Regions from separate parts of the Bradyrhizobium sp. Ken01 genome, predicted to be linked through region 4. Evidence: predicted binding sites of a transcription regulator. Region 4 holds the regulator's gene; each other region holds the start of a gene.

Region 1 (7,908 bases), on a different contig from region 4:
CCGGCGCCTTCGTCGCGGTCCGACCCTTGGATGCGCTACGGCTGGCCGCGGCGACTTTCTTGGCGTCCTTATGGGAAGCCTTCGCTGAAGTACTCTTTTTACGCGTTTTCTGTGACACAGCCTGCGCGCGGAAACTGCCACGCCCCTGTTCGACATTTGGTTTCACGGGAACCCAACGGGGCCGACGGGGCTAACCAGGGTTCGGCTCAATGTGCCCAATATAGCACATTTCCCGCAAAAATCAATGATTTAGGGGTCTTAAGGGCTGGTTTTCGGCGATAACGCCGCTAATAGGGTTAAGTTTGACCCGAATTAGTCGCCGGAGCCGGGGTTCGGCGAGAAATACTTGTCGAACTTGCCCTCCATGCCGTCGAAATCCTTGGCGTCGGCAGGTGATTCTTTCTTCTGGGTGATGTTCGGCCAGCTCTTGGCGTAGTCGGCGTTGACCGTGAGCCACTTTTCCAGGCCCGGTTCCGTGTCCGGCTTGATGGCATCGGCGGGGCATTCCGGCTCGCACACGCCGCAATCGATGCACTCGTCAGGATGGATGACGAGCATGTTCTCGCCCTCGTAGAAACAATCGACCGGGCAGACCTCGACGCAGTCGGTGTACTTGCACTTGATGCACGCTTCAGTGACGACGTAAGTCATCCAACGCTCCGAAAAGCTCTTTTAAAAGTCGCGGCTTGCGTAGCGCGGATGGCCCGGCGCCGCAAGCTCAGGAACGGCCGATCATGACGGCTTTATGCGCTAGATCGACCAAGAAATGAATTCAAAGCGCAATTAATTGCGCTGAGAATTCGGATGGCCTTCACCGAGCTCTTCGTAGAGCACACGGGCCGAGGCGGCATCGCCGCGGCGCTCGTTGAAGGCGGTGACTTTCAGGACGCGCACGGTGCGATCGAGCGCGACGGTGAGCACGTCGCCGATCTTGATCGCATGCCCCGGCGATTTCTCGCGTGCGCCGTTGACGCGAACATGGCCGGACTCGACAAGCTCGGCGGCGGAGGTGCGCGCCTTCACCACCCGCGCGTGCCACAGCCATTTGTCGATGCGCTGCCGCTCGGTCGTGGGCTCACTCCTTGCGGCCGGACAGCTGCTCCTTCAGCGCAGCGAGTTTTGCGAAGGGCGAGTTCGGATCGACCGGACGATCGCGCTCGCGCGGAGTGGCGCTCGATGCGTAGGGGCGCAGCGAGGGTCCGCCCTGGCGGTCGCGGCCCTTGTCGCGGTCGCGGCCACGGTTGTCGCGACCCTTGTCGCGATCGCCGCCGAACTTGCCCTTGTTACGATCGCGATCCTTGTTGTCGCGGTCTTTGCCCTCGAAGCGACGGTTCTTGTCGTCGCGCGCCTCGGGACGCGGCGCGGCTTCAGCGCCACCTTCGCGCGGCTTGCGGAAGTCTCTGCCACCATCGCGACGATGACCACCGCCATGGCGATGGCGCTCACCGCGCTTCTCGCCGTCGGCGGCAGGCTGGGCTTCGCCTTCGGCAGGAGCAGTGCCGGCTTCAGCAGCCGCCTGCGGACGCGGCTGGTGATGACGCTGGTTGCGATGACGCTCGTGGCGCGGCTTGCGATCGTCGTGACGGCCGGCGGGACGCCAGACCTCGATGAGCTCAGGCTCGGCGGGCGTGGCCGCGGCCTCCACGGGTGCTGCCGCATCGGCCGACGCAGCGGCTTCGGTTGCAGCAGTCTCTGCAGGCGCGGTTTCGGCGGGGACAGCTTCAGCGGGAGCGGTTTCAGCAGCTTCAACGGCTGCCGCAGCCTCTTCCGCAGGTGGCGCGATGCCGGGAGCGTCTTCCGGCGTGACGGAAGCCTCCAGCGCCGGCTCGTCCTGCGCGGGCTCGTCGTGCTGCTCCATGCCCGGCGCGTCTTCGACGGTCACAGGCTCGGCGGCAGCTTCGATCGCGGTGTCCGCGGGCGCTGCGGCGTCCTCGACCGGTGTTTCGGTTGTGGGCGTTTCTTCGCTGGGGGCTTCAGCAGCAGGCGCCTCGGCAACAGCCGTGGCAGGCTTCGCCGGCAGCGGCGGGCGCTTGTCCATGCGATAGCCGAGCGCACGCAGCACGGATGCAAAGTCTTCGCCGGCCGAACCGGTGAGCGAGGTCATCGCCTGCGTCACGACAAAGCTGCGGCCGTCGAACGCACCGGCGGGCTTTTCGCCGGACGCGTTCTCGCGCCAGGCCAGCGCCGGACGGATCAGATCGGCCAGGCGCTCCAGGATGTCGACGCGCACGGCGCGCTCGCCGGCCTGCTTGTAGCCGAGCACGCGATAGGCATCGCGCGGCAGCTGCTTGTCGACCGGGAACGAGGTGCGGCCGGAGCTTGCCAGATGCTGCGCACCCGATAGCGCGGAGGGATCGACATTGTCCTGCTTCAGCGCCCACAGCAGTGCGGCCAGCGCACGCCCGGCCGGCTTGAGCAGGCCGGGGAAATAGAGGTGATAGGCGCCGAAGCGGACGCCGTATTTGCGCAAGGTCGCGCGCGAGGGCTGGTCGAGGTCCTTCAGCTCGTTGGCGATCTTCGGGCGCTCCAGCACGCCGAGCGCCTCGACGAGCTGATAGGCGATGCCGCGGGCGATGCCGGTGACGTCCTCGGCCTTGCTGAGCTCGAACAGCGGCCCGAGCAGCTTTTCGATATGCGTCTTGAGCCAGAGGTCGAGCCGGGCCTGCACCTTGTCGCGGGGGGCGCCGGTGAGGCGTTCGTCGGAGATGATGCGGATGCGCGGATGCAGCGCGTCCTCTGCGGCAGACAGCCGCGCCACGGCGTCGCCGGTCCAGCGGATGATGCCTTCCGAGGTCAGCACGAACTGCTCGTCCGGTGCATTGCCCAGTTTTTCGGCGCGCGCGTTGATCTCGCCGGCGAGCACGGCCTGCGCTGCAGCCTGCAACGCTTTCGCATCGGAGCCGGCTTCCGCCGCATCCGGTGCAAAGGTGAAGCCATCGAGGCGGCCGATGACATGGCCTTCGACGATGACTTCGCCGGTCTTGCCGATTTCCGTATTCAAGCTCGTGTTCTCCCGCAGGCGGCGCATCAATACACTGGTCCGGCGATCAACGAAACGCTCAGTCAAGCGTTCATGGAGCGCATCCGATAATTTATTTTCGACCTCGCGGGCGATTCCCTGCCAGCGTTCGGGGTCTTTCAGCCAGTCGGGGCGGTTGGCGACGAAGGTCCAGGTGCGAATCTGCGCGATCCGGGCCGACAGCGTGTCGATATCGCCGTCGACGCGGTCGGCCTGGTCGATCTGGGTCCTGAACCAGGCGTCGGGGATGCATCCCTTGCGCATCAGGAAGCCGTAGAGCGTCGTCACCAGTTCGGCATGGGCGGCCGGCGACAGCTTCCGATAGTCCGGGACCTGGCAGGCCTCCCACAGCCGTTCCACGGCGTCCTTGCCATGCGCGACATCGCGCACCTCGGCGTCGCGGGCGGCGTGGTCGAGCACGCGCATGTCCTCGGCGATCGGCGCGCGCGTCAGCGCCTCGTGCCCGGGGGCCAGGTTCAGCGACACCTGGAGCGCGCCGAGGGAAGCAAAATCCAGCTTCGAATTGCGCCATTGCAAAACCTTCACGGGATCGAAGGTGTGGTTCTGCAGCGCATTGACGAGCTCGGGCTCGAACGGCGCGCAGCGGCCGGTGGTGCCGAAGGTGCCGTTGCGGGTGGCGCGGCCGGCGCGGCCGGCGATCTGGCCGAATTCGGACGGGGTCAGGCGGCGGAACTGGTAGCCGTCGAACTTGCGGTCGGAGGCGAAGGCGACGTGGTCGACGTCGAGATTGAGGCCCATGCCGACGGCGTCGGTGGCGACGAGGTAATCGACCTCGCCGTTCTGGAACATCGCGACCTGCGCGTTGCGGGTGCGCGGCGACAGCGAGCCCAGCACCACGGCGGCACCGCCATGCTGGCGGCGGATCAGCTCGGCGATGGCGTAGACCTCGTCGGCCGAGAAGGCGACAATCGCGGTGCGGCGCGGCTGCCGCGTGATCTTGCGGTCGCCGGCGAATTCGAGCTGCGACAAACGCGGCCGCGTGATCATGGAGACGCCCGGCAGCAGCCGCTCGATGATCGGGCGCATGGTCGCAGCGCCCAAGAGCAGCGTCTCGTCGCGACCGCGACGGTTGAGGATGCGATCGGTGAAGACGTGGCCGCGTTCGAGGTCAGAGGCGATCTGCACCTCGTCGACGGCGAGGAACGAGACGTCGAGATCCCGCGGCATCGCCTCGACGGTCGAAACCCAGTAGCGCGGCGCTTTCGGCTTGATCTTCTCCTCGCCGGTCACGAGCGCGACGGCATCGGGACCGACCCTTGCTGCGATCTTGTTGTAGACCTCGCGCGCCAGCAGGCGCAGCGGCAGCCCGATCATGCCGGAGGGATGCGCGAGCATCCGCTCGATGGCGAGATGGGTCTTGCCGGTGTTGGTGGGACCAAGCACCGCAGTGACGCCGGCGCCGGGAAGCCGCTCGGAAGCGAAGGGGGAGGAGGAAAAAGGCATCTGGGGGATTAGGTAATGGCGATTGGGGCGAATGTCAGTGCTGTTTTGGGGCGCTGGCGCGAAGGGCTCGGAAGACACCTCGCCCCGCTTGCGGGGAGAGGTCGGCGAGAAGCGCCGGGTGAGGGGGCTCTCCGCGAATCCGTCTGTCACCGCTTCCGTGGCAGCAGCCCCTCACCCCAACCCTCTCCCCGTAAGAACGGGGCGAGGGGGACGAGAGAGCTTCCCAAATCCCGCGCAACTGTCTCACTTTGCGACGCTTTTCCCGTTGGCTTTAAGCTTCGGAACGAGTTGAGAACGAATCGCGGCCGAATCGCTGACTCCCCCTTGAGTCCTGTTCCGTTCACGCAAGATGTCGCGGGAGGCTTATTGGGTTTGCACTAGATGGAGTTTTGGCCTGCCGCACAAGCGACGTTTCGATGGCGGAATCGTTAAAGCTGGGGACGGCGCGGAGTCGAATCAGAATCGGGGAGGAGTCAAATGGATTCCCGCTCCTAGAGCCCCTCCAAACAAGAAGCGCGAAAACAACCCCATGCACAGTAGGCATGTCATTGAAATAGAAGGACTTTCATGCGGGCCATTCCGGGGCGCGCGGAGCGCGAGCCCGGAATGACGGCGGTGGGTGCGGCGGCAGCCCCTACTGCGTCTTCGCGACCCTGGGCGGCTGGGCCGTGGTGACGAAGCTCGTCGCTTCCAGCATGGCCGGCCCGAGCGGGGTCGGCACTTTCAGCCAGAACGGAACCAGGATGCGCGTTCCCGCGATCGGGGCGAACGCGACCTCGATGTTGCGCTGGGCGGCGAGATATTTGATCACGGGACGGTCGGGGATGTAGCCGGCGATGGGCACGAAATACAGCGAGCAGACCACGACCTGGCCGTGATAGCCCTTCTCCGCCTTGACGTTTTCCATGCGCTTGAAATCGAGCTTGAGCTCGTAGCGCATGCGGCCGTCGAACACGGCGGCGCTGCCGTGGCAGGCGTCCGCCGACAGCACGTCGCCGCTGCCGGATACGCGCACCAGCGAGGCCGTCATCGGGTCCCAGACGCCGCGGCGATGCGCGTCGGTGACGACGATGCGGTCGGGATCGACCGGCGGCTCCGGCAGGATGGCAAAATCCTTCACATTGCCCTTGTCGAGCGTGATGCGGATCTCTTCGGTCTTCTTCGAGGTGGTGGTGGAGGCCTGGTAGCCGGTCGCGACCAGCGCGCCGTTGACCACGCGGCCCTGCGAAGCGCCGGTGCCGGACCCGCCCGCGAACGATTTCAGCAGCCCCGAGGTGCCGCCGGAGGCCGCGGCCGCGAACACGTCGTCCTGGATGTCGATGTTCCAGGCGCCTCGGCCGACGGGAATGCCCGCCAGCGTCGCCTCGTATTGCGCCTCGAGCTTGCCCTGCGCCGCCGCGGGCTCCGCCGCCCACGCCAAAACCAGCCCGAAAAGGGCCGCCATGACCCATCGGCCGGCGGAGCGCGGATTGCTCGCGCGCAGCTCCGTTGAGCACAGCTCTTTTGGGCGCAGGCTCGGCGCAAGATGAGGCGTTGTGAGCACGAAACAATCCAATCGGGGCGCGAACGGTTGTTACTTAAGCCAAAAACCGCGCCAAGCAATGCGTCCGGGCCTATCGGCGTCCGGAACTCCACTGCACTCTTCGGGCGCGAATACGCCCTTTATGTGATGGTAAGGCGCGATAATCATTGCCGTTTTGGTGATCCGGGCGGGTCAGAACCGCGCACCTCACCCCGCTGCCTCTTCCCCCTCGCCCCGCTTGCGGGGAGAGGGTCGGGGTGAGGGGGGCTCTCCTGGGGGGAGGTGAGAATTGAGTACACTCAACCCACAGCGCCCTCGCGGAGACTCCCCCTCACCCGGAATCCGCGCTAATCGCGCGCATTCCGGCCTCTCCCCGCAGGCGGGGAGAGGCGAAAACAGCAGCCAAAACCTTGACGTCCCGCCGCTTCCCCCCTATACGTCCGCCCGCTCCCTGCAAGGACAGAGAATTTGCCCGTGGCGCCCCGAATGGCGGCCGCACATCGTTGGGAAAGATTGAGGATTTTACCATGTCTCGCCGCTGCGAATTGACGGCCAAGGGCCCCCAGGTCGGCCACACGGTCAGCCACTCCAACATCAAGACCAAGCGCCGCTTCCTGCCGAACCTGGTCAACGTGACCTTCATCAGCGAAGCGCTGGGCCGCAACGTGCGCCTGCGCGTCTCCACCAACGCGATCAAGAGCGTCGACCACAATGGCGGCCTCGATCCCTTCCTGCTCAAGGCCAAGGCCGCCGTGCTGTCGCCGCGCGCCCTCGAGCTGAAGCGCGCCATCCAGAAGAAGGTCGGCCCGACTCCCGCGCCGGAGAAGAAGGCGAGCTAAGAATTTTCGAATTGAGCGAGGGCTTGCGTCGCGAGGCGTAGGTTTAGCTGGATAGAGTTTGCAGTGCGGCCGGATCGGAAGATCCGGTCGTTTTTGTTTTAAGCGATCGACTCGACTAACATATACCTCTGGTTGGGCGCCCGCCGTTTGGACAAGCCACCATCTCGGAGGTCGCAGACTTGGAAGATGGAACGGAATCATCTGGTCTCACCGACGAGCAATCGGCTACCGATCTTCTTATTCGGCAGTTGCTTGGTACTGCGATTGCGGACCGATACGCAGATTTCTGTCGCCTAGCCAGTGGTACTTTGCCTCTCGCTGTGTCGCGACCCTTAGCGGGTCACGCACTTCGCGAGCTCGACTCATTGATACGGCATGTGCTTGCCGTTCCTATGGAAGCCAAAGCACCGGACGATCCAGAGCAAAGGAAACTACGCCGCAAGGCGCAGCAGATGCTCAAGGATATAGGTTACGACGAACCTGCTGTTCAACGAGCAGTAGGCGCGCTGAAGCCGAAGCACAGTCATAGAAGCCAGATTCAAAGGATTTCCGAGCGCCTAGGCCTCGCTCCGGATGGAGACATCGCGAACCTTTGGATTTCCCTCAATGACGCGTTCGGCCGAGTCCATGAGCGGTCATTTCATGAAAGCTTAAGGGTCGATGACACGTTCCGCGCGCAATACGCGCATCGCTTCGACACCGTTATCCGCCAACTCTTGATCCAGCTACAGAGCCGCTATACCGCACTAATGCAAAGGACTAAGGAAATTGCGGGCATGTCTCCGGCCCAAGGCATCAAACTTTTCATCAGCGAAATCCCCGGCGCAGTTCAGCTTCATAGCTACTTCTACGAAAACTTACAGTCTGAGGATTGGCTACCCTGGCTAGCCAAGGAAGGTCTACTGGCCGAGCCGCTCCCCGATTCTCAAGCAGAAAATCTTCTTCGCCTCTGGACGTGGCCCGTCGGTCGTTACCTTGTCCGAATGGCCGCTTCGCCTCGCACGCCTGCGCGAATGGCCGTTAGCGACGCAATCCGGTCCCTCCGATCTTCCGACAATCCCGAC
Region 2 (7,908 bases), on a different contig from region 4:
GACGCCGTCCTCGTAGGAGAACTTGATCTCGTCCTCGCCGGAGCCATGGAGGATCGCGTTCTGCGTCTTCTTCGGCAGATCCTTCCATTTGGTGGTCAGCGTGAACTTGTAGTGCTTGCCGAGCGCAGTCAGCGTCTGAATGTAATAGGGCGACGAGGACTTGGCCCAGGGCGCGATCGCGCCCTTGCCGATGGCGAGCTCCTTGTCGGGAATGACGAGGTCTTCGTCAACATGCTGCTCGACGCCGAGGCCGCCGCAGGCGGGGCAGGCACCATAGGGATTGTTGAACGAGAACAGGCGGGGCTCGATCTCGGGGATGGTGAAGCCGGACACCGGGCAGGCAAACTTTTCCGAGAACAGCATGCGCTCGGGTCCGCTCTTGTCGTGGATCTTTGCGGTCTTCTTTTTCTCTTCCGCGGGTGCTGTCGCAGCCGGCGCATCGGCGAATTCGATGACGGCGAGGCCCTCGGCAAGCTTCAGCGCGGTCTCGAAGCTTTCGGCGAGGCGCTGGCCGATGTCGGCGCGCACCACGATGCGGTCGACGACGACGTCGATGTCATGCGGGAATTTCTTGTCGAGCACAGGGGCTTCCGCGAGCTCGTGGAAGGCGCCGTCGATCTTGACGCGCTGAAAGCCCTTCTTGAGCCATTCGGCGAGCTCTTTGCGGTACTCGCCCTTGCGGCCGCGCACGACCGGCGCGAGCAGATAGAGCCGCGAGCCCTCCGGCAGCGCCAGCACGCGATCGACCATCTGCGAGACGGTCTGGCTCTCGATCGGCAGGCCGGTGGCGGGCGAATAGGGCACGCCGACGCGCGCCCACAGCAGGCGCATGTAGTCGTAAATTTCGGTTACCGTGCCGACAGTGGAGCGCGGGTTCTTCGACGTCGTCTTCTGCTCGATCGAGATCGCCGGCGACAGGCCGTCGATCTGGTCGACATCGGGCTTCTGCATCATCTCCAGGAACTGGCGAGCATAGGCGGAGAGCGATTCGACGTAGCGGCGCTGGCCCTCGGCGTAGATGGTGTCGAAGGCGAGCGAGGACTTGCCGGAGCCCGACAGCCCCGTGAACACCACCAGCTTGTCGCGGGGAATCTCGACGTCGACGTTCTTGAGGTTGTGCTCGCGCGCGCCACGGATCGTAATTGCGCGCAGGTTTGATCCCACGTTCTGTTGTTGGCGCTTGGCCTTGATCACTTCATCCATCCTGGTGGTCCTCAGGGAATCCAAAAGCGCGCGATCGCGCCAACGCAATAGGCGCGCTTCGCCCGGAACCGGGATCGGCGCCGATGGGTATGTGAGCGAACGTAGGAAGAACGGGGACGGATTTCCAGTGGCGTTTACGAATCGTCAACGGATTGTTGGCGCGCTGGCGGCAACTGGCAGGAGCAGGGCGGGTGGAACTGCGCAGTAACGTGTCCGGCAAACAAAAAGGCCGGCGCGAGGCCGGCCTTTCGTAACACGATGGCGTCGATAGCGAAGATCAGTACTTCGCGACGATCGGGCCCCCGAAGTGATAGTTCACGCCGACCTGCACGGTGTGGAAGTTGAGCGTGCCGGACGGCAGCGCAGCGCCGAGGCTCGAGAAGTAGTTCTCGCTGCCGAGGCTGCGATAGAGGTACTCGCCCTTGACCGACCACTGCGGAGCGAAGAACGCTTCGACGCCCGCACCGACGGTCCAGCCGGAGTGCCACTTGCTGTCCGAAGCGGTCACGCCGAGCGCGCTGATGCTCAGCTTGTTGTCGATCCAGGCGTAACCACCGGTGCCGTAGAACAGCACCTGGTTGACGGCGTAGCCGATACGGCCGCGCACGGTGCCCATCGCATCGGTCTTCGAGCTGAAGGTGGTGCTCACGACGCCAAATCCGGGGACGGCAACTGGGCCAGTCACAGACGCGTTCACGTCAGCCCAGGCGCCATCGGCCTCGATGCCGAACACGACGTTGCCGGTCTGCCAATTGTAGCCGGCGGTGCCGCCGACGAAGCCGCCCTGCATCCGCGGGCTGTTCGAATCTTCCCAGGCGCCGCCACCGACGACACCGAGGTAGAAGCCGGTCCAGTTGTAGACCGAAGCCATGGCCACCGGGGCCTTGGTGTAGGGGCGCGCCGCGAGATCAGCGGCCGAAGCCGGGGCAGCGAGAGCGAACAAACAGGCCGAAGCCAGCAAAACCTTTTTCATTTTCAACTAATCCCAGTCCCAGTTTCTGATTGTGCCTTCCACGATAGGGAAGGGCATCGGACTCACTTGCCCAACTGAGGCCGTACTTACACCATTGAAGCTGCAAGTTGTGTCACTGGAAAGCCACAGCGGCCTGAAAATGGCGCAGTTACTGACCTATGGTCCTCCATGGGACCAGCAACAAAAAAGGCCGGCACGAGGCCGGCCTTGATTGATGAATGTCAGTTCGATCAGTACTTTGCGATGACCGGACCGCCCCAGCGATAGTTCAAGCGGACGAGTCCCATGTCGACGTCCTGGCCGATCCGGTCACTGCCGAAGACCGCACCCGCGGGCGTTGTGAAGCCGATCGTGCGATTGCCGAGGAAGATGTGGTCGTACTCGAGGCCCAGCGACCAGTTTGGTGCGAAGCCGAACTCCAGACCGGCCCCGACCGTGCCACCCCAGCGAGTTTCACGGGCGGAAGCCAACAGGGTGCCCGCGCCGGGCGTGCCCGCAGCAGCGTAGACGTCGTACTTGTCGCCGACGACGGCGGCGCCGCCCTTCACGTAGAACAGCACGTTATTCCAGGCGTAACCGACTTGCCCGGTGATGAGGCCGAAAGCGTCGATGCGAGAACGGTTGCGATCACCCGTCACCAGAGCGGTGCCAGGGAAGAGGGTGCTCACGTTGTCGCCCCGGAAGTCGGCCCAGTTGCCTTGGCCTTCAAGGCCGAACACCCAATTGGTGGATTGCCACCGATAGCCGATCTGGCCACCGACGGTGCCCCCCGTCGCATTGTGACAGCCTTCGCTGGCCAGAGCACCTGGGACCCCGGTCACCGCGCCGGTCGCATCCAGGAAACTCCAGCAATTGCGGCTCGAGCCCCCGCCGCCGTTGATGCCGATGTAGAAGCCGCTCCAATCGTAGATGGTGGCAATCGCCGGCGCGGGGGCCTTGGTATAGGGACGCGCAGCCAGATCCGCCGCGCTTGCGGGAGCCGACAGGCCCATCGCCACTGCACCTATTGCACCAATAAGAAGCTTATTCATTGCCAGTCTCCCCAGGTTCGTCCGCTTCTTATGTCCCCGAAGCGGCTGATCAGGCGCGAGGGCCCATATGAACTAAGTCCGAGGCAACGGTAGCTCTGCGGAGCGGCAGAGTCCGTCTCCGAAATGCAACAAGAACGGGGCAGTGCGAGTACCCATAACCTGCTGAATGTTAAGTTCTTTCTCCCGTTTCAGGGAACCTACAAAGGTTCCAATCTACCCGTGCCTTCCCGCAGCACATCGGCCGATCGATCTCACACCTTCAGTGCTGTCGTTCGCCAAGAACAAATCTGGAACGAGCCGGAGGTCGATGCTATATGTGGGGATAACCGGAGGGGTGACGGACTGATCGGCGTCCGCAAGCGTTCGGCGAGCGTATAGGGTCGCCTCAACAGGCACGGCGGAACGCGGGGAGCGGACCGGCCTTCTTGAATTCAATGGCATTCGGAGCGGAGAGCGGAGATGGCGGGAAGCGTCAACAAGGTCATTCTGGTTGGAAATCTCGGCAAGGATCCTGAAATCCGCCGCACCCAGGACGGGCGTCCGATCGCCAATCTGAGCGTCGCCACCTCGGAGACGTGGCGCGACAAGGCAACCGGCGAGCGCAAGGAAAAGACCGAGTGGCACCGCGTCGTGATCTTCAATGAAGGGCTCTGCAAGGTCGCCGAACAGTATCTGAAGAAGGGCGCCAAGATTTACGTCGAGGGTGCGCTCCAGACCCGCAAATGGACCGACCAGAGCGGGGTCGAAAAGTACTCGACCGAAGTCGTGCTGCAGGGCTTCAACTCGACCCTGACGATGCTGGACGGTCGTAGCGGCGGTGGCGGAGGCGGCAGCTTCGGCGACGAGCCGGGCGGCGATTTCGGGTCCTCCGGTCCGGTCAGCAGCGCGCCGCGGCGCCCCGTTGCCGCTGGCGGCGGTGGCCGCAACAGCGACATGGACGACGATATCCCCTTCTGAGCGACCGCGTTCTGAGAACGCGGCGTCTCGATGCGGAGGCACCGGCCGGATGAGCGGCGCTTCTCATCTTGTGTCAGAAAATCCCACTAATCGGCAGGGCGGGCTCGGGATTTCCGGGCCCGCTTCATGTTTGGGGTGAGCTCGGATTGCGGCTTGGCAAACGCGCTGGCGGGGCAAGCCCGTCGCGCGGTTTTCCGCGCGCAACGGGCGATTTTGCAAGGCCGATGCGGGGGCCGTCCGAGACATCGCTCGCAAGGGCTTAAGTTGTTGGAAAAATAGGCGGAAAAAGCGCTTCCCAGAACCCCGCGAGGGTGGTTATCAGAGGCTCGATGCGCTATATGATTCCCAGATAAAACCTCACCGGATTTCCCCTTGGCTGACGACGACGACAAGCCCGGCGACCAGCCGGCGCAACCCTCGGATATTCGCCCTGTCTCCATCTTCGAGGAGATGAAGAAGTCCTATCTCGACTACGCCATGAGTGTGATCGTGGCGCGGGCGCTGCCTGACGCCCGCGACGGTCTGAAGCCGGTGCATCGCCGCATCCTGTACTCGATGAACGAGCAGGGGCACACGCCGGACAAGAAGTACGTCAAGTCCGCCCGCGTGGTCGGTGACGTCATCGGTAAATATCATCCGCATGGCGACCAGTCGATCTACGACGCCATGGTCCGGATGGCGCAGGACTTCTCCATGCGCGTGCCGCTGATCGATGGCCAGGGCAATTTCGGCTCGGTCGACGGCGATCCCCCGGCGGCCTATCGTTACACCGAAGCTCGATTGACGAAGGCGGCGCTGGCTCTGCTGGCCGACATCGACAAGGACACGGTCGATTTCCAGCCGAACTACGACAACAACGAGACCGAACCGTCGGTCTTGCCGGCCAAGTTCCCGAACCTCCTCGTCAACGGCGCCGGCGGCATCGCCGTCGGCATGGCGACCAACATCCCGCCGCACAATCTCGGCGAGGTCATCGACGCCTGCGTCGCGCTGATCGACAACCCCGCGCTCACCATCGACGAGCTCATCAACATCGTGCCGGGGCCGGATTTCCCGACCGGCGGCGTCATTCTCGGACGGCAGGGCATCCGCGCCGCCTATCACCTCGGACGCGGCTCGGTCATGATGCGCGGCAAGGTCGCGATCGAGACCATCCGCAAGGAGCGCGAGGCGATCATCATCACCGAGATTCCCTACCAGGTGAACAAGGCGACGATGGTCGAGCGCATCGCCGAGCTGGTCAAGGAAAAGAAGATCGAGGGGATCGGCGACCTGCGCGATGAATCCGACCGCGACGGCTACCGCGTCGTCATCGAATTGAAGCGCGACGCGGTGCCGGATGTGGTGCTCAATCAGCTCTACAGGTTCACGCCGCTGCAGACGAGCTTCGGCGTCAACATGGTGGCGCTCGACAGCGGCCGTCCGCGGATCATGCATCTGAAGGACCTGCTGGCGATCTTCGTCGACTTCCGCGAGCGCGTCGTCACGCGGCGCACCAAGTTCCTGCTCGCCAAGGCCCGCGATCGCGCCCATATCCTGGTCGGTCTGGCGATCGCGGTCGCCAATATCGACGAGATGATCCGCGTCATCCGGACCTCGCCCGACCCGACCACCGCGCGCGACACCCTGATGTCGCGCGATTGGCCCGCCCGGGACGTCGAGGACATGCTGACGCTGATCGACGATCCGCGCCACCGCATCAGCGAGAACGGCACGATCCGGCTGTCGATGGAGCAGGCGAGGGCCATTCTCGATTTGCGCCTGCAACGCCTCACCGCACTCGGCCGCGACGAAATCCGCGAGGAGCTCGACAAGCTCGCCGGCGAGATCGCCGACTATCTCGACATCCTGCGCTCGCGCGACCGCGTGCTTGAAATCATCAAGTCCGAGCTCGCCGAAGTGAAGGCCGAGTTCGCGACCCCGCGCCGCACCGTCATCATCGAGCAGGAAGGCGAGGTCGAGGACGAGGACCTGATCCAGCGCGAGGACATGGTCGTCACCGTCTCCCACGCCGGTTACGTCAAGCGCGTGCCGCTGTCGGCCTACCGGGCGCAGCGCCGCGGCGGCAAGGGCCGCGCCGGCATGCAGACCCGCGACGAGGATTTCGTCAGCCGGCTGTTCGTGGCGTCCACGCATACGCCGATGCTGTTCTTCTCGTCGCGCGGCCAGGTCTACAAGATCAAGGTCTGGCGCCTGCCGATGGCCGCGCCGAATGCGCGCGGCAAGGCGCTGATCAACATCCTGCCGCTGGAGCAGGGCGAGCGCATCACCACCATCATGCCGCTCCCGGAGGACGAGTCCACTTGGGGCAATCTCGACGTGATGTTCGCCACGACCGGCGGCAACGTCCGGCGCAACAAGCTGTCCGACTTCGTCGACGTCCGCCGCTCCGGCATCATCGCGATGAAGCTCGACGACAACGAAGCGATCGTCGACGTGCAGATCTGCACCGAGCATGACGACGTGCTTTTGACCGGCGCCGGCGGCCAGTGCATCCGCTTCCCCGTCACCGACGTGCGCGTGTTCACCGGGCGCACCTCGATGGGCGTGCGCGGCATTGCGCTTGCCGAGGGCGACAAGGTGATCTCGCTGGCGATCCTGCGCCACGTCGAGACGACGTCCGACGAGCGCTCGGCGTACCTGAAGATGCGTCGTGCGGTCGCCGGCGAAGCTGCGGCCGAGGAGCCGGCGGCGGACGCCGAGGCCGAGGAGACCTCCGGCAGCTTCCAGCTCGCCCAGGAGCGCTACATCGAGATGTCGGCGCAGGAGCAGGTCGTGCTGACCGTCTCCGTCAACGGCTACGGCAAGCGGACCTCGTCCTACGAGTACCGCACCACCGGCCGGGGCGGCAAAGGCATCGTGGCCATGAGCGTCAACAACCGCAACGGCAACCTCGTAGCGTCGTTCCCTGTGGAGGACGCTGATCAAATCATGCTGGTCACCGACAAGGGCCAGCTGATCCGCTGCCCGGTCGAAGGCATCCGCGTCGCCGGCCGCTCGACCCAGGGCGTGATCGTGTTCGACACCGCCGAGGACGAACACGTCGTCTCGGTCGAGCATATTACGGAAGAGGCCGAGAGTGGGAATGGGGCAAATGGGGAGTCGAACGGGGAGTGATGCGTCACCCCTCGTAGCCCGGATGGAGCGAAGCGAAATCCGGGACTCTCTGCGCGGCGCAAGAAACCCGGATTTCGCTTCACTCCATCCGGGCTACGAACTGCCCTAAATCTCCAGCTCTGTGCCGAACTCCACCACCTGCTTGGTCGGCACGCCGAAGAACGCGGCGGAGCGTTCGGCGTTGCGTTGCAGGAAGGCGAATACGGTTTCGCGCCAGACCCACATGCCCGGCACGTCCTCGCGCGGGATGATGGTTTCGCGGCCGACGTAATAGGTGATGTCGGAGAGGTCGATGCCGGGGAGCTTGCCCTGGCGGCAGGCCAGGGTCAGCCCTTCGTAGATCGTCGGGTTCTGCATGAAGCCGTAATGCAGGACGACGCGGGTAATGCCGGGAATGATCTCGATCACCTCGATGCGGTCTTCGTCGGCGATGTGAGGAAGTTCCTCGATCAGCACGGTGACCAGGACGATGCGCTCGTGCAGCACGTGGTTGTGCTTGACGAACTGGGTCAGCGCCAGCGGCACGCCGCGGGGCGCCGAGGCCAGGAACACGGCGGTCCCGGGGAGTCTGGCGCTGCACTTGTTGACCGCGGTCTCGATCAGATCCTCTTCGGGCTGGCGCAGCTT
Region 3 (7,908 bases), on a different contig from region 4:
ATTGCCGATCGGCACATAGGTGTCGAGCCGGTCTTGCGTGAGCACATAGCCGCCGACATGCTGGGACAGATGACGCGGGAATTCGATCAGCTCGGTCGCGAGCTCGACCGCGAGGTTGATCATGGAATTTTGCGGATCGAGGCCGGCCTGCCTGACCTGCATGTCGTTGAGGCCCTTGCCCCAGCTTCCCCAGACGGTGTCGGCGAGTGCCGCGGTGACATCCTCGGTCAGGCCCAGCGCCTTGCCGACGTCGCGGATGGCGCTGCGCGGGCGATAATGAATGACGGTGGCGATGATTGCGGCGCGATGGCGGCCGTAACGACGATAGACATATTGCATCACCTCCTCGCGCCGCGAATGCTCGAAATCGACGTCGATGTCGGGCGGCTCCAGCCGCTCCTTGGAGATGAAGCGCTCGAACAGCAGATCGACTTTGGTCGGGTCGACCGAGGTGATGCCGAGCACGTAACAGACCGCCGAATTCGCCGCCGATCCCCGCCCCTGGCATAAAATGTTCTGGCTGCGCGCGTAATGCACGATGTCGTGCACGGTGAGGAAGTAATGCGCGTATTTCAGTTCGGCAATCAGCGCGAGCTCTTTCTTCAGGGTGGCGCGCAGCTTGTCGTCGATCTCGCCGCCAAAATATTTGTCGACACCCGCCCAGGTCAAATCCTCCAGATGCCCTTGCGCGGTCTTGCCCCGTGGTACCGGCTCATCCGGATACTGGTATTTGAGCTGGTCGAGCGAGAAGGTGATCTTGTCCGCAAAACGCATGGTCTCCGCGGCAGCCTCAGGGAAATCGCGGAACAGCCGCGCCATCTCCCTGGGCGCCTTCAGAAACCGTTCTGCATTGCCTTCCAGCTTCCGGCCGACCGCCTCGATCGTGGTCTTTTCCCGGATGCAGGTCAGCACGTCCTGTAGGGGACGGCGCGCGGGGTGGTGATAGAGCACCTCGTTGGTCGCAAGCAGCGGCACTTTTGCTTTTGAGGCGAGATCATCGAGCTGCGCGAGGCGGCGGCGGTCGTCACCGCGATAGACCAGGCTCGCCGCCAGCCACACGCCCTCGGCGCGACTTGCCTTCAGCTTGGCGAGGGTGTCCTGCGCTTGCGCCGTATCGAAGCGATGCGGCAGCGTCAGGATCAGGAGCTGGCCTTCGGAAAACGCAAGGAGATCGGCGAAGGTGAGATGGCATTCGCCCTTCGCGATCCGCGTGATGTCGTCGCCGCGCTTGCCCCGGGTGAGAAGCTGGCACAGCCGGCCATAGGCGGCGCGGTCACGCGGATAGACCAGGATATCCGGCGTGCCGTCGATGAAGACGATGCGGGTGCCGATCAGAAGCTTCGGCTTGTGCAGCACCTTGTCATTGTCGAGCTCCTTGTAGGCGCGTACCACACCGGCGAGCGTGTTGTGATCGGCAATGCCGATCACGGGAATGCCGAGGATGCTGGCCTGATGCACATAGTCGCGCGGATCCGAGCCGCCGCGCAGGAAGGAGAAATTCGTAGTGATGCCGATCTCGGCATAAGCTGGCGTAGTCATGCGAAGAGACCGTGCACATACCAACCGGGAGGAACGGGCTTGCCGTCGCCGTCGAAGCACTCCCCCTCGTAAAGACCATCGCGAAAGATCCAGAAGCGCAGGCCTTCGGCATCCTCGATGCGGAAATAATCCCGCGTCAGTTGCTTGCCGTCCTGCCGCCACCATTCCATGGCGATGCGCTCGGGGCCTTCCACCCGCACCACCGCATGCTGCGCGCGGCGCCAGGTGAATTGATGCGGCGGGCCGTCGGGCACGGTCGCGAACGGCACATTGATCGGCTCAGGCTTGTCGAACAGCCGCAACGGACGCAGCGGCGGCTCACTTTCAGTGCGCGCGGGCCATTCGGCCTGCATCGCCACGGCGAGATGATGTTGTGCCGGCGCCGCCAGCACCGCACACTCAGGGATATGGGTATCCTCAGGCAGATGCACGACGACGCGCTTTCCGCCGATGCGCGCGGCGATGCGGTCGATCAGCGCGGCAAGCTCGTCATTGTCGTGGACATGGGCGTCGAGATCGCGCTGCTCCTGCACCACGATCTCGGTGCGGCTTGCCGACAGCCGTACCATGTCGAAGCCGAAGCCGGGATCGAGCGGATCGGCGAGTGCATCGAGGCGCTCGCGGAACAGCCGGTCGATGACCGCGCTCCGCGTCACCGGCCGCCCGGTCTCGACCATGATCGCGCGCACCGCGCCGTCGGTGCGGAAGAAGGTGGCCTCTAACCGTCGCGCGCCCTTGCCCTGCTTCTCCATCGACGCGATCAACGTGTCGGCGAGACGCGACAGCGTCATCGCGATCATGGTGTCGGTCGCGATCGGCTCGGCAAAGCGTTTCTCCACGATGTAATCGGGCAGCGGCTTTCGTGGATTGATCGGCGCATCGCCCTGCCCCAGCGCATGCGCGAGCAACGTGGAGAACCGCGCACCGAACCGCGCCGTGATTTCGCTCGGCATGCGCGAGGCGACATCGCCGATGGTTTTCAGGCCGGCGCGGCGCAGGCCGGTGCTGATAGTCTCGCCCGCGCCGAGCGCGGACACCGGAAACCGGCTGATTGCCGCCGCCTCCCCGCCATCGGCAACGATGGTCCCTGAAGATTGCCGCGTCAGCGTGCGCGCGCAGACCGAGGTACCGGCGATCGCCGCGCTGACGGCAAAGCCCTGGCGATCGAGGGCACGGACAAGGGTTTGCAACAGCGCAGCCTCGCCGCCAAACAGATGCGCGCAGCCGGTGATGTCGAGAAACAACCCGTGCGGCGGATCGAGCGCTACAAGCGGCGTGAAGCGGTCGCACCAGTCGGCGATGTCGCCGATCGTCTTCGCATCAGCCACGGCATCGGCGTCGAACACCTTTAGATCCGGACACATCGCCCGGGCATTGGCCAGGGGTTGGCCGATATACAGACCGAGGCGCTCGGCGGCCTCGTCCAGCGCATGGATCACCAACGCGTTGCTGTCCTTGATGACGACAATGCTCGGATCATTGGTTCTACCCAGCCCGACGCCGTCGAAGAACCGCTGGATCCGATCGATGGGCAGGCGCGGCAGCCACAGGCTGAGGATACGCCGACGATTCAGAGAACTGGCACTCATCACATTTCCATTCCATGATCCACCGGCCGCACGGGCCATGACGATTGCGCAGGAGCTCGGCATCGAAGCGCGGCGCCCCCCAAGCGCTCCACATCGCGCCCGGCGACGAATGCGCCGCGCGAAGCATCCATCTGGTCTCGGCGGTTGAGGGCAAAGGTTGCGCGGCCATCCGCAGCAGCAAGCCGGTGACACCAGAAGACTGCACAGCCAGCGTCAGCTTGCGGCTCGCCACAAGATCAAACTGCCTGGTCTCGCCCCAGAGCTCGAGCACGACGGCGCCAAGCGCATCGCAGGCGAGCGCATCGGCCGACGTCCGCAGCGCACTCTCCACGTCGGCGGCGCGCACCATCACCATGCGGCGCGGATCGAGACCGATCTCGGCGAGCCCGCTCATCGACAGCGCACCGGTTTCAATGTCCGAAAAATCCTGCCGCACCCACAGCAGCGGTTTGCGTGCCGTCATGCGCCCCGCAAGTCCGGTGACAAAGCCGGTCGCGGCCGCGCCCTGACGTCCTTCGCAAAATACCTCGTGGATTGCCGCGCGTGCGAGCCCGCCCTTCAGCGCGCTGTCGACTTCGCTATGGCCGAGCGCGACACGGTCGCGATGATGCACGACCTCCGCCGTCTCGATGCGCTCGATCTGGCCGCGCAAGGCTGCAAGCGCGCTTGTTCGTGCGCCGCTCATATACGCCGCTCCTCAAGGGTGATTGCCGGTGGCTCTCAAAAAGAGAACCAGCGGCTAGCTCATTTGTTCATGATATGTTCTAATATAAAGCTAACGACACCCCGGGAGTCAATCGAATTGGCGGGCCTTGGGATTCATGAGCTGAATCAAAGGGATTCCGATATGGACGTGCAACGCAAGCTGGAAATCCTGGCGGACGCCGCCAAGTACGACGCGTCCTGCGCCTCCAGCGGCACCGAGAGGCGGGATTCCAGCGACGGCAAGGGCATGGGCTCGACCGCGCCCGGCATGGGCATCTGCCATTCCTACGCGCCGGACGGCCGCTGCATCTCGCTGCTCAAAGTGCTGCTGACCAACGCCTGCAATTACGATTGCCTCTATTGCGTCAACCGCGCCTCCTCCAACGTGCGACGTGCCCGCTTCACCATCGACGAAGTGGTCAAGCTGACGCTCGACTTCTACCGGCGCAATTACATCGAGGGACTGTTTCTCTCCTCTGGCATCATCCGCAACCCCGACTACACCATGGAGCAGGTGGTGAGCGTCGCGCGCAAACTGCGCGAGGAGCATCACTTCCGCGGCTACATCCATCTCAAGACTATCCCCGAGGCCGACGATGCATTGATCTCCGAGGCCGGCAAATATGCCGACCGTCTCTCCATCAACATCGAGATGCCACAGGAGACGAGCCTGCAGCAATTCGCGCCCGAGAAAGACGTGCGCGCGATCCGCCGCACCATGGGCCGGCTGCGGCTGAAGCTGGACGAGGCCGAGGAAAGCCGCAGCGCGAAGACGAAAGCCAAGCCGCAGCGCTTCGCGCCGGCCGGCCAGAGCACGCAGATGATCGTCGGCGCCGACGCGGCCTCCGACCACACCATCCTCCACACCAGCGCCAATCTCTACGGTTCATATCGGCTGAGGCGCGTCTATTATTCCGCGTTCAGTCCGATCCCCGATGCCAGCCGCGCGCTGCCTCTGCGCGCGCCGCCCTTGCTGCGCGAGCACCGACTCTATCAGGCCGATTGGCTGATGCGGTTCTACGGCTTCGACGTCGGCGAGATCGTCGACGACAGCGCGATGCTGCCGCTCGACATCGATCCAAAACTCGCCTGGGCGCTGCGCCACCGCGACCGCTTCCCGCTCGACGTCAACCGCGCCAGCCGCGAAGAATTGTTGCGCGTGCCGGGCTTCGGCACCAAGGCGGTCGAGCGCATCATCGCGACGCGACGCACGACCACGATCCGCATCGCCGATCTCGCGCGGCTGCATGTGCCCCGCAACAAGGCGCTGCCGTTCATCGTCCTCAGCGATCACCGGCCCGCGCCACATCGCCTCGACGAGGCACGGCTGATCGAACGATTCAAGCCGAAGGCAACACAACTGGGATTTGGCTTCTGATGCAGTACATCACCCTCGAGAACGAAACCGATTTCGACGGCTGGCGCAAAGCCGCGCGTAGCCTCGTGCTTCATCAGGTGAAACCGGCCGATGTCACCTGGGCCGTGCAGGGCGGCGAAGCGGAGCTGTTCGCGACGCCCTCGCCGTCTCCTCCGCCGCCGGCGGCTGGCGACGGCACCTTCAACGTGCCTGCAAAATTCGTCGAGCTCGCCAAGGCCGCGATCCTGCATCGCGATCCCGAGCGTTTCGCGATCCTCTATCGCCTGCTGTTTCGGCTGAAGGGCAATCACGACCTCATCGAGGTCGCGACCGATGCCGATGTCGCGCAAGTCACGGCCATGGCAAAGGCGGTCTACCGCGACGAGCACAAGATGCATGCCTTCGTGCGCTTCCGCGAGATCGGCAGGGAACGCGAAGCACATTACGTCGCGTGGTTCGAGCCGGAGCATCATATCGTCGAGCTCGCGGCGCCGTTTTTCGCCAAGCGCTTTGCCGACATGCCCTGGTCGATCCTGACGGCGGATTTGTGCGCACATTGGGATGGCCACGCGCTCTCGTTCACATCAGGCGTCAGCAAGAGCGAGGCGCCGAGCGAAGACCGGCTGGAGGAAACCTGGCGGCGTTACTACGCCAGCATCTTCAATCCGGCCCGCCTGAAGGTGAAGGCGATGCAAACGGAGATGCCGAAGAAATATTGGAGGAACCTGCCCGAGGCTTCGATCATTAAGCCCTTGATCGAGGACGCCGAACGCATGACCGGCGCCATGATCGCCAATGCCGCAACCGATCCACACAAGCCTCAAAAGCGGCCGGAGGCTCCGATGAAACGCAAGCTTGCTCCCGACGATCTCGAAGCGCTCCGCGAGGAGGCCGCCCATTGCCGCGCCTGCCATCTCTACAAGGACGCGACCCAGACCGTGTTCGGCGAGGGCCCGAGGTCCGCCAATATCATGCTGGTCGGCGAACAGCCCGGCGACAAGGAAGACCTCGCCGGCCATCCCTTCGTCGGTCCGGCCGGCCAGATGCTCGACCGGGCGCTGCAGGAGGCCGGCGTCGATCGCAAGAAGGTCTATGTCACCAACGCGGTGAAGCACTTCAAATTCGTGCCGCGCGGCAAAATCCGCCTGCATCAGAAGCCGAACACGCCGGAGATAAAGGCCTGCCGACAGTGGTATGAGCGGGAAGTCTCCGTCATCCAACCCGATCTCATCGTCGCGATGGGCGCGACCGCCGCGCAGAGCGTATTCGGCAAGATCACCCCGATCGGAAAGAACCGCGGCCGGCTGATCGACCTGCCCGACGGTCACAAGGCGCTGGTGACGGTGCACCCGTCCTATCTGCTGCGGTTGCCCGATCCGGAAGCCAAGGTGCTGGAATATCAGCGCTTTGTCGAAGATTTGAAGATCGTCGCCGGGTTGCAGAAGAAAGCCGCGCGCGCCGCGTAAAGAACGGCGGGAAAAAGGGTTTCCACCGCTGCTTGTCATCCAGCCTTCAAATCCATCGGGGACAATAGCCCTTACAGAAAGTTAAGGGGCGTCCAGACATGACCGATGTTGCATTCGACCGCGCGGTAGCCGATCCCGCGCCGATCCAGCCGGCCTCGCGGCCAAATCTCGACAAGGGCTTCAATCCGCTGACACTGATCCTGTTCTTCGGCATCCTCGCCGCGGGCCTGCTCTATGTGGCCTACAGCATCTATTCGGATGTCGATGCGACCGGCACGCGGGTCACGAGCTACCTGCCCTATATCCTCCTTATCGTTGCCCTCCTGATCGCGCTCGGCTTCGAATTCGTCAACGGCTTCCACGACACCGCCAACGCAGTTGCGACCGTGATCTACACCCATTCGCTGCCGGCCGAAGTCGCGGTGATGTGGTCGGGCTTCTTCAACTTCCTCGGCGTGCTGCTCTCGTCCGGCGCCGTCGCCTTCGGCATCGTCTCGCTGCTGCCGGTCGAGCTGATCCTGCAAGTCGGCTCCAGCGCCGGCTTCGCGATGGTGTTCGCGCTGCTGATCGCCGCGATCCTTTGGAACCTCGGCACCTGGTATTTCGGCCTGCCGGCCTCCTCCTCGCATACGCTGATCGGCTCGATCATCGGCGTCGGCGTCGCGAACGCGCTGATGCGCGGCCGCGACGGCACCTCGGGTGTGGACTGGGGCAAGGCCACGGAGATCGGCTATGCGCTCCTGCTGTCACCGCTGGTCGGCTTCGTCTGCGCCGCCGGCCTGCTGCTGCTGCTCAAGCTGATGATCAAGAACCCGGCGCTCTATGCCGCTCCTGAGGGCAACAAAGCCCCGCCGATCTGGATTCGCGGCCTGCTGATCCTGACCTGCACCGGCGTCAGCTTCGCCCACGGCTCGAACGACGGCCAGAAGGGCATGGGCCTGATCATGCTGATCCTGATCGGCACCGTGCCCACGGCCTATGCTCTCAACCGCGCATTGCCGGAGTCGCAGGTCGCCCAGTTCGCGAAGGTCTCGGAAGCCGCCTCCAAGGTGGTTGCGGCCAAGGGCGCCGGCCATGCGATCATTGGCGACCCCCGTCCTGCGGTGACGCAGTACGTCACCTCGCATCACATCAGCGAAGGCACTTATCCTTCGCTGGCAGTGCTGGTGAAGGATGTCGGCGAGCAGGTCGCGAAATACGGTTCGCTGAACAAGGTGCCGGCGGAAGTCGTCGGCAATACCCGCAACGACAT
Region 4 (7,908 bases):
GCAGGCAGGTCCTGATCTGATCAATATGGCCGCGACCATCTCGTTCGATCTCGCCGGCGAACGCCCCGGTTTCTCGGTCAAGATGAGCTGGGTCATCATTCGCGAGGACGGCGACTGGAAGATCGTCAATCACCACGCCTCGTCGCAGGCGCCGCTGATCTGACCCGTGGGGCACACGGCATCGTCATTCTCGTGAGAGAACGAAGGTGCACCTCGCGCGTTGGGGTGGGCCAACAAGGAACCCACCATGCAGAACATCGCAGAACATATGGAAGTCATCGGCGCCGACGGCGTCCATATCGGCACCGTCGACAAGGTCGAAGGCAATCGCATCAAACTGACCAAGAAGGACAGCGGCGAGGGCAGCCACAAGGGGCATCATCACTTCATCGACAAGGGCCTCGTCGCCGACATCGAGGGCAACAAGGTCCGGCTCTCGGCCAAGGCGGACGTGGCCGTGACGATGGAAGAGGAAAAGTAGCGATCGCGCCCTTTCGTTCCTGATCCGTACCGCTATCCGCCCGCCTGCACGTTCCGGTAGCTTCTGACTTCGTTGCGTATCACCGAGTGCAGAGAATGGCGGAGCCGGGCCGGCCGCTACGGTCGCAGGGGATCGCGGGGACGTGGCCCGCGGGCCGCGCCGCGTCCGCGGGCGGCCTCGCGCCTGCAGGCCTCGACATCTGGACATCGCTGGCCGAGACCTTGCGCGCGTGGCTACGCGCCGAGGCTGGCGCTGGGCGGCTGTTGCCGTGGGTGCCCGTGGCGTTTGGCTGCGGCATCGCGCTTTATTTCTCTGCCGATCACGAGCCGGTGCTGTGGGTCGTTGCGACGACCGCCAGCGCGCTCTTGCTTGGCGCGGCTCTGTTGCGGCGGAGCCGGCTGTTCGCCCCGGCCATCATGATCGCAGCGGTCGCGGCCGGCTTTGCCGTCGCGACCTGGAAGACGGCGCGCATCGCCCACCCGGTGCTGGCAAAGTCGCTCTATTCGGTGTCGTTGTCGGGCTTCGTCGAGGCTCGTGACATCCGCGAGCGGACAGATCGTTTCGTGCTGCGCGTCACCGCGATGGAGGCGCAACGCAGCGACGTCAGGCTCGAGCGCGTGCGCCTGTCGGTCCGCAAAGGCACCGCACCGGAGGTCGGTAGCTTCGTTCAGCTGAAGGCGCGGCTGATGCCGCCGCTCGCGCCGGTGCGACCCGGCAGCTACGATTTTTCGCGTGACATGTTCTTCCAGGGCATCGGCGCCTCCGGTTTTGCAATGGGCGCAATCACGGTGGCGCCGCCGCCTGAGACCGGCGGCTTGCGGCTGCGTTACGCGGCCTTCATGCAAGGCCTGCGCGATGCGATCGATGCCCGCATCCGCGCGACGCTCGACGGTGACAACAGGGCGATCGCGACCGCGCTGCTCACCGGGCGGCGCGATGCGATCACCACGCCGGTCAACGACGCCATGTTCATCTCCGGCCTCGGCCACGTGCTCTCGATCTCCGGTTATCACATGGCCGTCGTTGCCGGTGTCGTGTTCTTCGCGGTACGCGCGCTGCTCGCTCTGATTCCGGGACTGGCGGCGGGCTTCGCCATCAAGAAATGGTCGGCCGCCGCCGCGCTGGTCGCTGCTGCGTTCTACCTGCTGCTGTCGGGCGCGGAGGTCGCGACGCAAAGATCGTTCTTCATGACGGCGGTGGTGCTGATCGCGGTGATGGTCGATCGCCGCGCCATCACCTTCCGCACGCTTGCTGTGGCTGCGCTGATCGTGCTGGCGGTCGCGCCGGAAGCGCTGGTGCATCCGAGTTTTCAGATGTCGTTTGCGGCAACCCTCGGCCTGGTGGCGCTGGTGCAGATCGGCATGCCGAATTTGTTTGCCTCGCCGGACCATTCGGCGACCGCGCGCATTGCGATGTGGGGCGGCCGCGAGATCGCGATGCTGTTCATGGCTTCGCTGATTGCGGGACTTGCGACCACACCCTACGCCGCTTTCCACTTCCACCGTGTCACGCCGTTCGGCGTGCTCGCCAATCTCGGCGCGATGCCGGTAGTCTCGGCGCTGGTGATGCCGGCGGGACTGTTGGGGCTGCTTGCTGCTCCGTTCGGGCTGGACAGCGTGTTCTGGTGGCTGATGGGGATCGGCATCGACTGGATGGTCGCGGTCTCGCGCTGGGTCGCGGCCTTGCCGGGCGCGGTCGGCCGCATCCCGGCGTTCGGAATCGCGCCGCTGATCGCGGCGAGCCTGGGAATCATCGTGCTGGGCTTGTTGCGGACGCCGCTACGCTGGTCCGGCGCCCTGGTGCTGCTGGCAGCGATCCTCTGGGGACTGTCGGCGCGGCAGCCCGACATCCTGATTGCCGGGGATGGCGCGAGCGTCGCCGTGCGGGGCAAGGACGGATATCTGCACCTGATCAGGACGAACAAGGACAGCTTTCTGCTCAAGGAATGGCTCGCTGCCGACGCCGATCCCCGCGATGCGGGCAGAGCCTCGCTGGCCGATGGCGTGTCCTGTGACGAATCCGGCTGCGTGACGCCACTGGCCGACGGGAGGCTGGTCGCGCTGGCACTCCGCGCCGACGCTCTCGCGGACGATTGCAGTCGGGCCGCGCTGGTGGTGACGACACGTCCCGCGCCGCCCGATTGCGCCGCGATGGTGGTCGATCGGCAGCGGCTCGCCAGCCAGAGCGCGCTGGCGCTGACGCAGCGTGGCGACGGTTTTGCGGTTCAGGCGGTGAGGGCGAGAGGCACGAGCCGCCCCTGGTTGCCGGCCGGCGCCGGCGAGGGTGATTTCGACGGCAGCCTCGCGCCGAAGACGACCGCGTCCCGCATCAAGGACGCAACGCCGGCGGAGACGGACTTGCAGGCCGACGATTGATCTGATGGTGCGGAGCAACGCAGTGGATCGGTGCGTCCGCTCGGATTCGCTGGGCGCAAACTACACCATCTCGCCGGCCACGGCCGGCGATGGCGATTCAATCCTGACCTCCGACCTCGTAGCCGGAGGGCGGCTGTTTCAGCCGATCGGCAGGTGCGTGACGGTCGGCTGCCTGCTGTCGGCGATGATCTGCGCCTTGTGCTCGCGCTCGGTGACCGACTGGGTCACCGGCAGTTGCAGCACGGTCGCTCGCTGGCCTTCGACGAGCTGCGTCACCAGGACATATTTGCCGTCGGGGAATTCGATCGCGTCGTGATGGCGGTCGGGGACGTGCGGATCGATTTTGCCGAACTTGCCCACGCGGGAATTGATGGTGCGCGTCCAGATCCAGCGATTGTCGTAGCGGACGTCGTCGGCGAAGGCGAGCTCCGTTCCCGGCAGCAGGCAGACGGCAACGGATGGATCGGCTGCGGAGGCGAAGCCGCGCGTCGAGGTGCCGCGGAAGCTTGTCGTGACGATCGTCTCGCCGACTTCGGCGGGGCGCGACGCGACGGCATGTAGGCTGTAGTCACACATCGGGTGCTCCTCATGCTGGGATAGCAACCCGCGTCTCTTATCGAGGCGCAGGCCTCCATCAGAGTGGAAGCACGAAAGCTCTGCTTGGTTGTGGGCAAATCTGCGGCTGGCTTCCGCAAGCCGCGATCACATTATCTTTCCCGAATCCAATAGGAACAAAGCTCGCCGCGATGCATTCGGGAGGCGCGTGCGCGAATATTGCCGGCTGGTTGCAATGGTTGCTCGATCGCATGCCGTTGCGGACTTGACCGCTGGCCGCCGTTTCCTCGAGCCGCGAAGCGGTGCCGCTTCGTCGGCGTCGCGAGGAGCCAGCGCCGGAGGAGGGGCCGGATAGTCTGTGCAGAACCAGAAAGACCATCCAGCCGGAGCGGATGATGATCCGCTCCAATCTCCGACCGGCGATGCCGATCGGAAGCGCGCAAGGCGCCAAGTACTTCGGGTATGAAGCACTTCCGGCATGAAGTACTTCCGTTATCAGTACTTCCGGTAAAGCCCGATCAGCTTGCCCTGAATCTTCACCCGGTTGGGCGGCAGGATGCGGACCTCATAGGCTGCGTTGGCGGGCTCGAGCGCGATCGAGGCGCCGCGACGGCGGAAGCGCTTCAGCGTCGCTTCCTCGTCGTCGATCAGCGCCACCACGATGTCGCCGGTATCAGCGCTCTCGTTGCGCTGGATCAGCGCCATGTCGCCGTCGAGGATCCCGGCCTCGACCATGGAATCACCGCGTACTTCGAGCGCGTAATGCTCGCCCGAGCCGAGCATGTCAGGCGGTACGCTGATGGTATGGCTGCGGGTCTGCAATGCCTCGATCGGCGTGCCGGCCGCGATGCGGCCCATCACCGGCACCGCCACGGGACGTTCGCCCTCGTCAGCGGGCAGGCTGGAGCCCGCACGCACCTTGCCGAGATTGCCCTCGATGACGCTCGGCGTGAAGCCGCGGCGGCTGCCGGCGGCTGCCTGGAGCTCCGGCAGCTTGATGACTTCAATCGCACGGGCGCGGTTGGGCAGGCGTCGGATGAAGCCACGCTCCTCGAGCGCCGTGATCAGGCGATGGATGCCCGACTTCGAGCGCAGGTCGAGCGCATCCTTCATCTCGTCGAAGGAGGGCGGCACGCCGCTTTCCTTCAGACGTTCACTGATGAACCGCAGAAGCTCGTATTGTTTGCGCGTTAACATCTCGACCAAAGTCCCCCGGTTGATGTCGTCCGATTCCGAGACGCTGAATTCGGCCATAAGCCGCTACATGCTCGAAACAAATCATGAACGGACACTATATGTTCGATACATGTTCCGCAACTGCTTAATTTACCGTGAACGGAGCAAAGTTCGCGGAACGCGCATTGCCGGACGCTCAGACGGGGAGCCGCAACACTTCGCAAGCCGTGCCGGCTTCGGCCTTCGGCGCGAACGGTGCGCGCACGAGAAGTACCTGTGCTGCAGCGAGATTCGCAAGCAGCGAAGAGTCCTGATGATTGACGGGAAGAACGACGCGTGTGCCATCGTCACGCTCCTCCAGATGCGCGCGCAGATAGTCCTCGCGCTGGTCGTTGGCGCCGACGTCGCGGCCGAGCACGGCGCGTTCACGGCGGTGGTGAATCACCGAACGGCCAGACAGGACGCGAATCAGCGGCACCATGAACAGGAAAGCGCACACATAGGACGACACGGGATTGCCCGGCAGGCCGATCACACCCATTGCGCCGAGCCGTCCGTGCATCATCGGCTTGCCTGGCCGCATCGCGATCTTCCAGAACGCTATCGCGATGCCTTCGTCCCGCAGCGCCTGCTGGACCAGATCGTGGTCGCCGACCGATGCGCCGCCGGTCGTGATCAGGACGTCGGCGCCGCTCTCACGGGCGCTGCGGATGCCGGCGGTGGTCGCCTCCAGCGTGTCGGCGGCAATACCGAGGTCGATGGTCTCGGCGCCCTCGCTGCGGGCGAGCGCGTGCAGGGCGTAGCCGTTGGAATAGACGATCTGGCCGTGGCCGGGCGTGGTGCCCGGCATCACCAGCTCGTCGCCCGTGGCGAGAATCGCGACTTTCGGACGCCTGAAAACGGCAAGGTGCGGATGATTCATGCCGGCGGCGAGCGCGAGGTCGCGCTCGGTGAGACGGCTTCCCTTGCGCAGGAGCACGTCGCCCTCGCGGAAATCGATACCGGCTGGGCGGATGTGCCGTCCGGCGATCGCGGCTTCCTTGATCGTGATACGTTTGCCGGCGACAACAGTGTCTTCCTGGATCACGACGGCATCCGCGCCACCGGGAATGACGCCGCCGGTGAAGATCCGTACGGCCTCGCCGGCGCCGACCCTCCCGGCGAACGGTCGGCCCGCCGCGACTTCGCCGATGACGGTGAGCTCCGAATCGATCGTCGCGGCGTCGGCCGCCCGCACCGCGTAACCGTCCATCGCCGACATCGCCTGCGGCGGCTGCGTGCGCCGCGCCGCGACGTCACGCGCGAGCACGCGATGGTAGGCCTCGTCGAGGGAAATCATTTCTTCCGGCAGTGGCTCTGCATCCGCCAGCACCGCGGCGAGCGCGTCGGAAACCGGCATCAAGGCCACGGCGAAAACTCCTGCTCGGCACGTTCGGGCGAATGTTCCGCAAGTCTTCTAGCCGAGCGCGGGCGCAGAGGCAAAAACGGGGGCAGTCATCCCGCCGCTTCGCATCGTTCCGGAAGCCGGGATCAAGCGCGTCGCGGCATGATCCGAAGAACGTGAGAGATCGGCAGGAAAGTGGTCATCGAAGCCACGAAATCACCGGCTTGCATCGATCAGCTGCCTGCCTGCCCGGATGTTACGTCGGGCGCCTTGGATCCCTTATCCTTGTCGGGCAACGGATCGGCCTGGGATTTCAGGTCGGCGGCCTTGCTCACAAGCTTGGCGGAAAGATCCGAATCTGAAGTTGTCCTGGCGAATTCAAGAAGAAGAGAGGCCTGCTTGGTGAGGTAGGTCTTGCCCAACACGATGATGCATCCGTCCGTAGAAGTCCCAGCGGACTCTAAGAGTCCGGAAGGCGGTATTCCGTTCCGGGAACTCTGTACAAAAATGCACAAAGTGATCGGGTTCCTCAATTTTTTCAAAATTGTTCCCGTCGGGTTTCGCGACGACAGATAGTCGTCAGATGCCCAATGCCTTCAATGCGTTCCCGACGTCCCGGGGCGAGGTCACATGCACCGCCGTCAAGCCGCGCGCCCGCGCTCCCTCGATATTTTCGGCAAGATCATCGAAGAACACGATACGCCCGGCGGGCACGCCGATCGCCGCAACGACGTGGTCGAAGGCCTTCGCGTCCGGCTTGCGTAGGCCGATGCTGGACGACAAATACAGCTCGCGGAAATGGCCGAGGAGGTCGGCATATTCCCTCGAGAAATGGTCCACGTGCGGCCGGTTGGTGTTGGAGAAGGCGTAGAGCGGCATCTGCTTCGCTGCCCGCGGCAGCAGCTCGGCGATATCAGGCATTTCGCCGGCGAAGATCGCGTTCCAGCCTTCCAGGAACTGCGCATCCGAAATGCCGATTCCGAGCGAGGCTCGCAATGAGGCGAAATAGTCCTCATCGCTGATCTTCCCCATCTCGTGCAACCGATAGGCTTCGCTGTCCCGCACATAGCGCGCGACGATGGATTCGGGCTCGCAACCGGCATGTCCCGCCCAGCAGGCGATTGCCTTGGAGAAATCGATATCGAGCACCACGCGGCCGAGATCGAACAGGAGCGCATCCGCAGCTCCGGGAGACAGCGATGTCACCTGCATCCTTTCACTCAGTATCGATATGGCTCGTGGTCGAACAGCGGAAACGCGCTGAACACACTCGGCGCGTTGGTTGCGGTCGCCTGGTGCAGGCAGGATTTGTTGACCTCGGCGAACGAGGTCGCACCCAGGAGGCCGAGACAGCGCAGCACTTCGTCCTCGAGCAGCTCCAGCATGCGCGCCACGCCGGCTTCGCCGGCCGCCGCCAGCGCCCAGCATTGCAGCCGGCCGATGCCGACGAGGTCGGCGCCCGCCGCGATTGCCTTGACGATGTCGGTGCCGCGACAGACGCCACCATCGACCATGATCTTGGCGCGGCCCTTCACGGCGTCAACGATCTCGGGCAGGACATGCAAGGCGCCGCGACCGTGATCGAGCTGACGGCCGCCATGGTTGGAGACGTAGATCCATTCGACGCCGTGATCGATCGCGATCAGTGCGTCCTCTGACGTCGCGATGCCCTTGAGGATCAGCGGGATCTTGAACTTCTCCTTGATCATCTTCACCGTCCGCCACTCCAGACCCTTCTGGTAGTCGCCGCCGGTGGCGCGCAGGCGGCTCTCGCGAACGTAGCGCTTGGCGATGTCACGTTCGCGACGGCTGTAATGAGCGGTGTCGACGGTCAGGCAGAAGGCGGCATAGGCGTTCTTCTCGGCCCGGCTGACGACGTCGGCGACGAAGGCGTCGTCGCCGCGCACATAGAGCTGGTAAAGGCGCAGCGCCTCGGG

Evidence for each region. Region 4 encodes LexA, which represses DNA repair genes until DNA is damaged. Its sites were predicted from a motif close to TGTTCNNNNTGTGTTCNG; they were not measured.
Region 1: AC0L3S_RS33650 (helicase-related protein) is a predicted target of LexA. The motif match lies at 4,763-4,780, and genes of this name have one in related genera.
Region 2: AC0L3S_RS31130 (single-stranded DNA-binding protein) is a predicted target of LexA. The motif match lies at 3,485-3,502, and genes of this name have one in related genera.
Region 3: AC0L3S_RS00085 (putative DNA modification/repair radical SAM protein) is a predicted target of LexA. The motif match lies at 3,878-3,895, and genes of this name have one in related genera.

The regions. Positions count from the first base shown of each region.
Region 1 covers NZ_JBVVPC010000054.1:4,925-12,832, reverse strand. The annotation lists gene fdxA (ferredoxin FdxA) at 313-651, opposite strand; gene AC0L3S_RS33655 (RNA-binding S4 domain-containing protein) at 784-1,053, opposite strand; gene AC0L3S_RS33650 (helicase-related protein) at 1,076-4,483, opposite strand; gene AC0L3S_RS33645 (DUF3108 domain-containing protein) at 5,118-5,927, opposite strand; gene rpmB (50S ribosomal protein L28) at 6,533-6,844, shown strand; gene AC0L3S_RS33635 (hypothetical protein) at 7,024-7,908, shown strand, end outside.
Region 2 covers NZ_JBVVPC010000044.1:51,685-59,592, forward strand. The annotation lists gene uvrA (excinuclease ABC subunit UvrA) at 1-1,203, opposite strand, end outside; gene AC0L3S_RS31120 (outer membrane protein) at 1,481-2,176, opposite strand; gene AC0L3S_RS31125 (outer membrane protein) at 2,407-3,207, opposite strand; gene AC0L3S_RS31130 (single-stranded DNA-binding protein) at 3,667-4,164, shown strand; gene gyrA (DNA gyrase subunit A) at 4,537-7,281, shown strand; gene AC0L3S_RS31140 (potassium transporter Kup) at 7,387-7,908, opposite strand, start outside.
Region 3 covers NZ_JBVVPC010000001.1:17,263-25,170, reverse strand. The annotation lists gene AC0L3S_RS00100 (error-prone DNA polymerase) at 1-1,539, opposite strand, end outside; gene AC0L3S_RS00095 (Y-family DNA polymerase) at 1,536-3,128, opposite strand; gene AC0L3S_RS00090 (ImuA family protein) at 3,025-3,813, opposite strand; gene AC0L3S_RS00085 (putative DNA modification/repair radical SAM protein) at 3,976-5,211, shown strand; gene AC0L3S_RS00080 (UdgX family uracil-DNA binding protein) at 5,211-6,656, shown strand; gene AC0L3S_RS00075 (inorganic phosphate transporter) at 6,755-7,908, shown strand, end outside.
Region 4 covers NZ_JBVVPC010000036.1:43,303-51,210, reverse strand. The annotation lists gene AC0L3S_RS28525 (nuclear transport factor 2 family protein) at 1-163, shown strand, start outside; gene AC0L3S_RS28520 (DUF2171 domain-containing protein) at 248-481, shown strand; gene AC0L3S_RS28515 (ComEC/Rec2 family competence protein) at 577-2,856, shown strand; gene AC0L3S_RS28510 (hypothetical protein) at 2,995-3,432, opposite strand; gene lexA (transcriptional repressor LexA) at 3,907-4,608, opposite strand; gene AC0L3S_RS28500 (molybdopterin molybdotransferase MoeA) at 4,784-5,995, opposite strand; gene AC0L3S_RS28495 (hypothetical protein) at 6,205-6,396, opposite strand; gene AC0L3S_RS28490 (HAD family hydrolase) at 6,551-7,183, opposite strand; gene AC0L3S_RS28485 (alpha-hydroxy acid oxidase) at 7,192-7,908, opposite strand, start outside.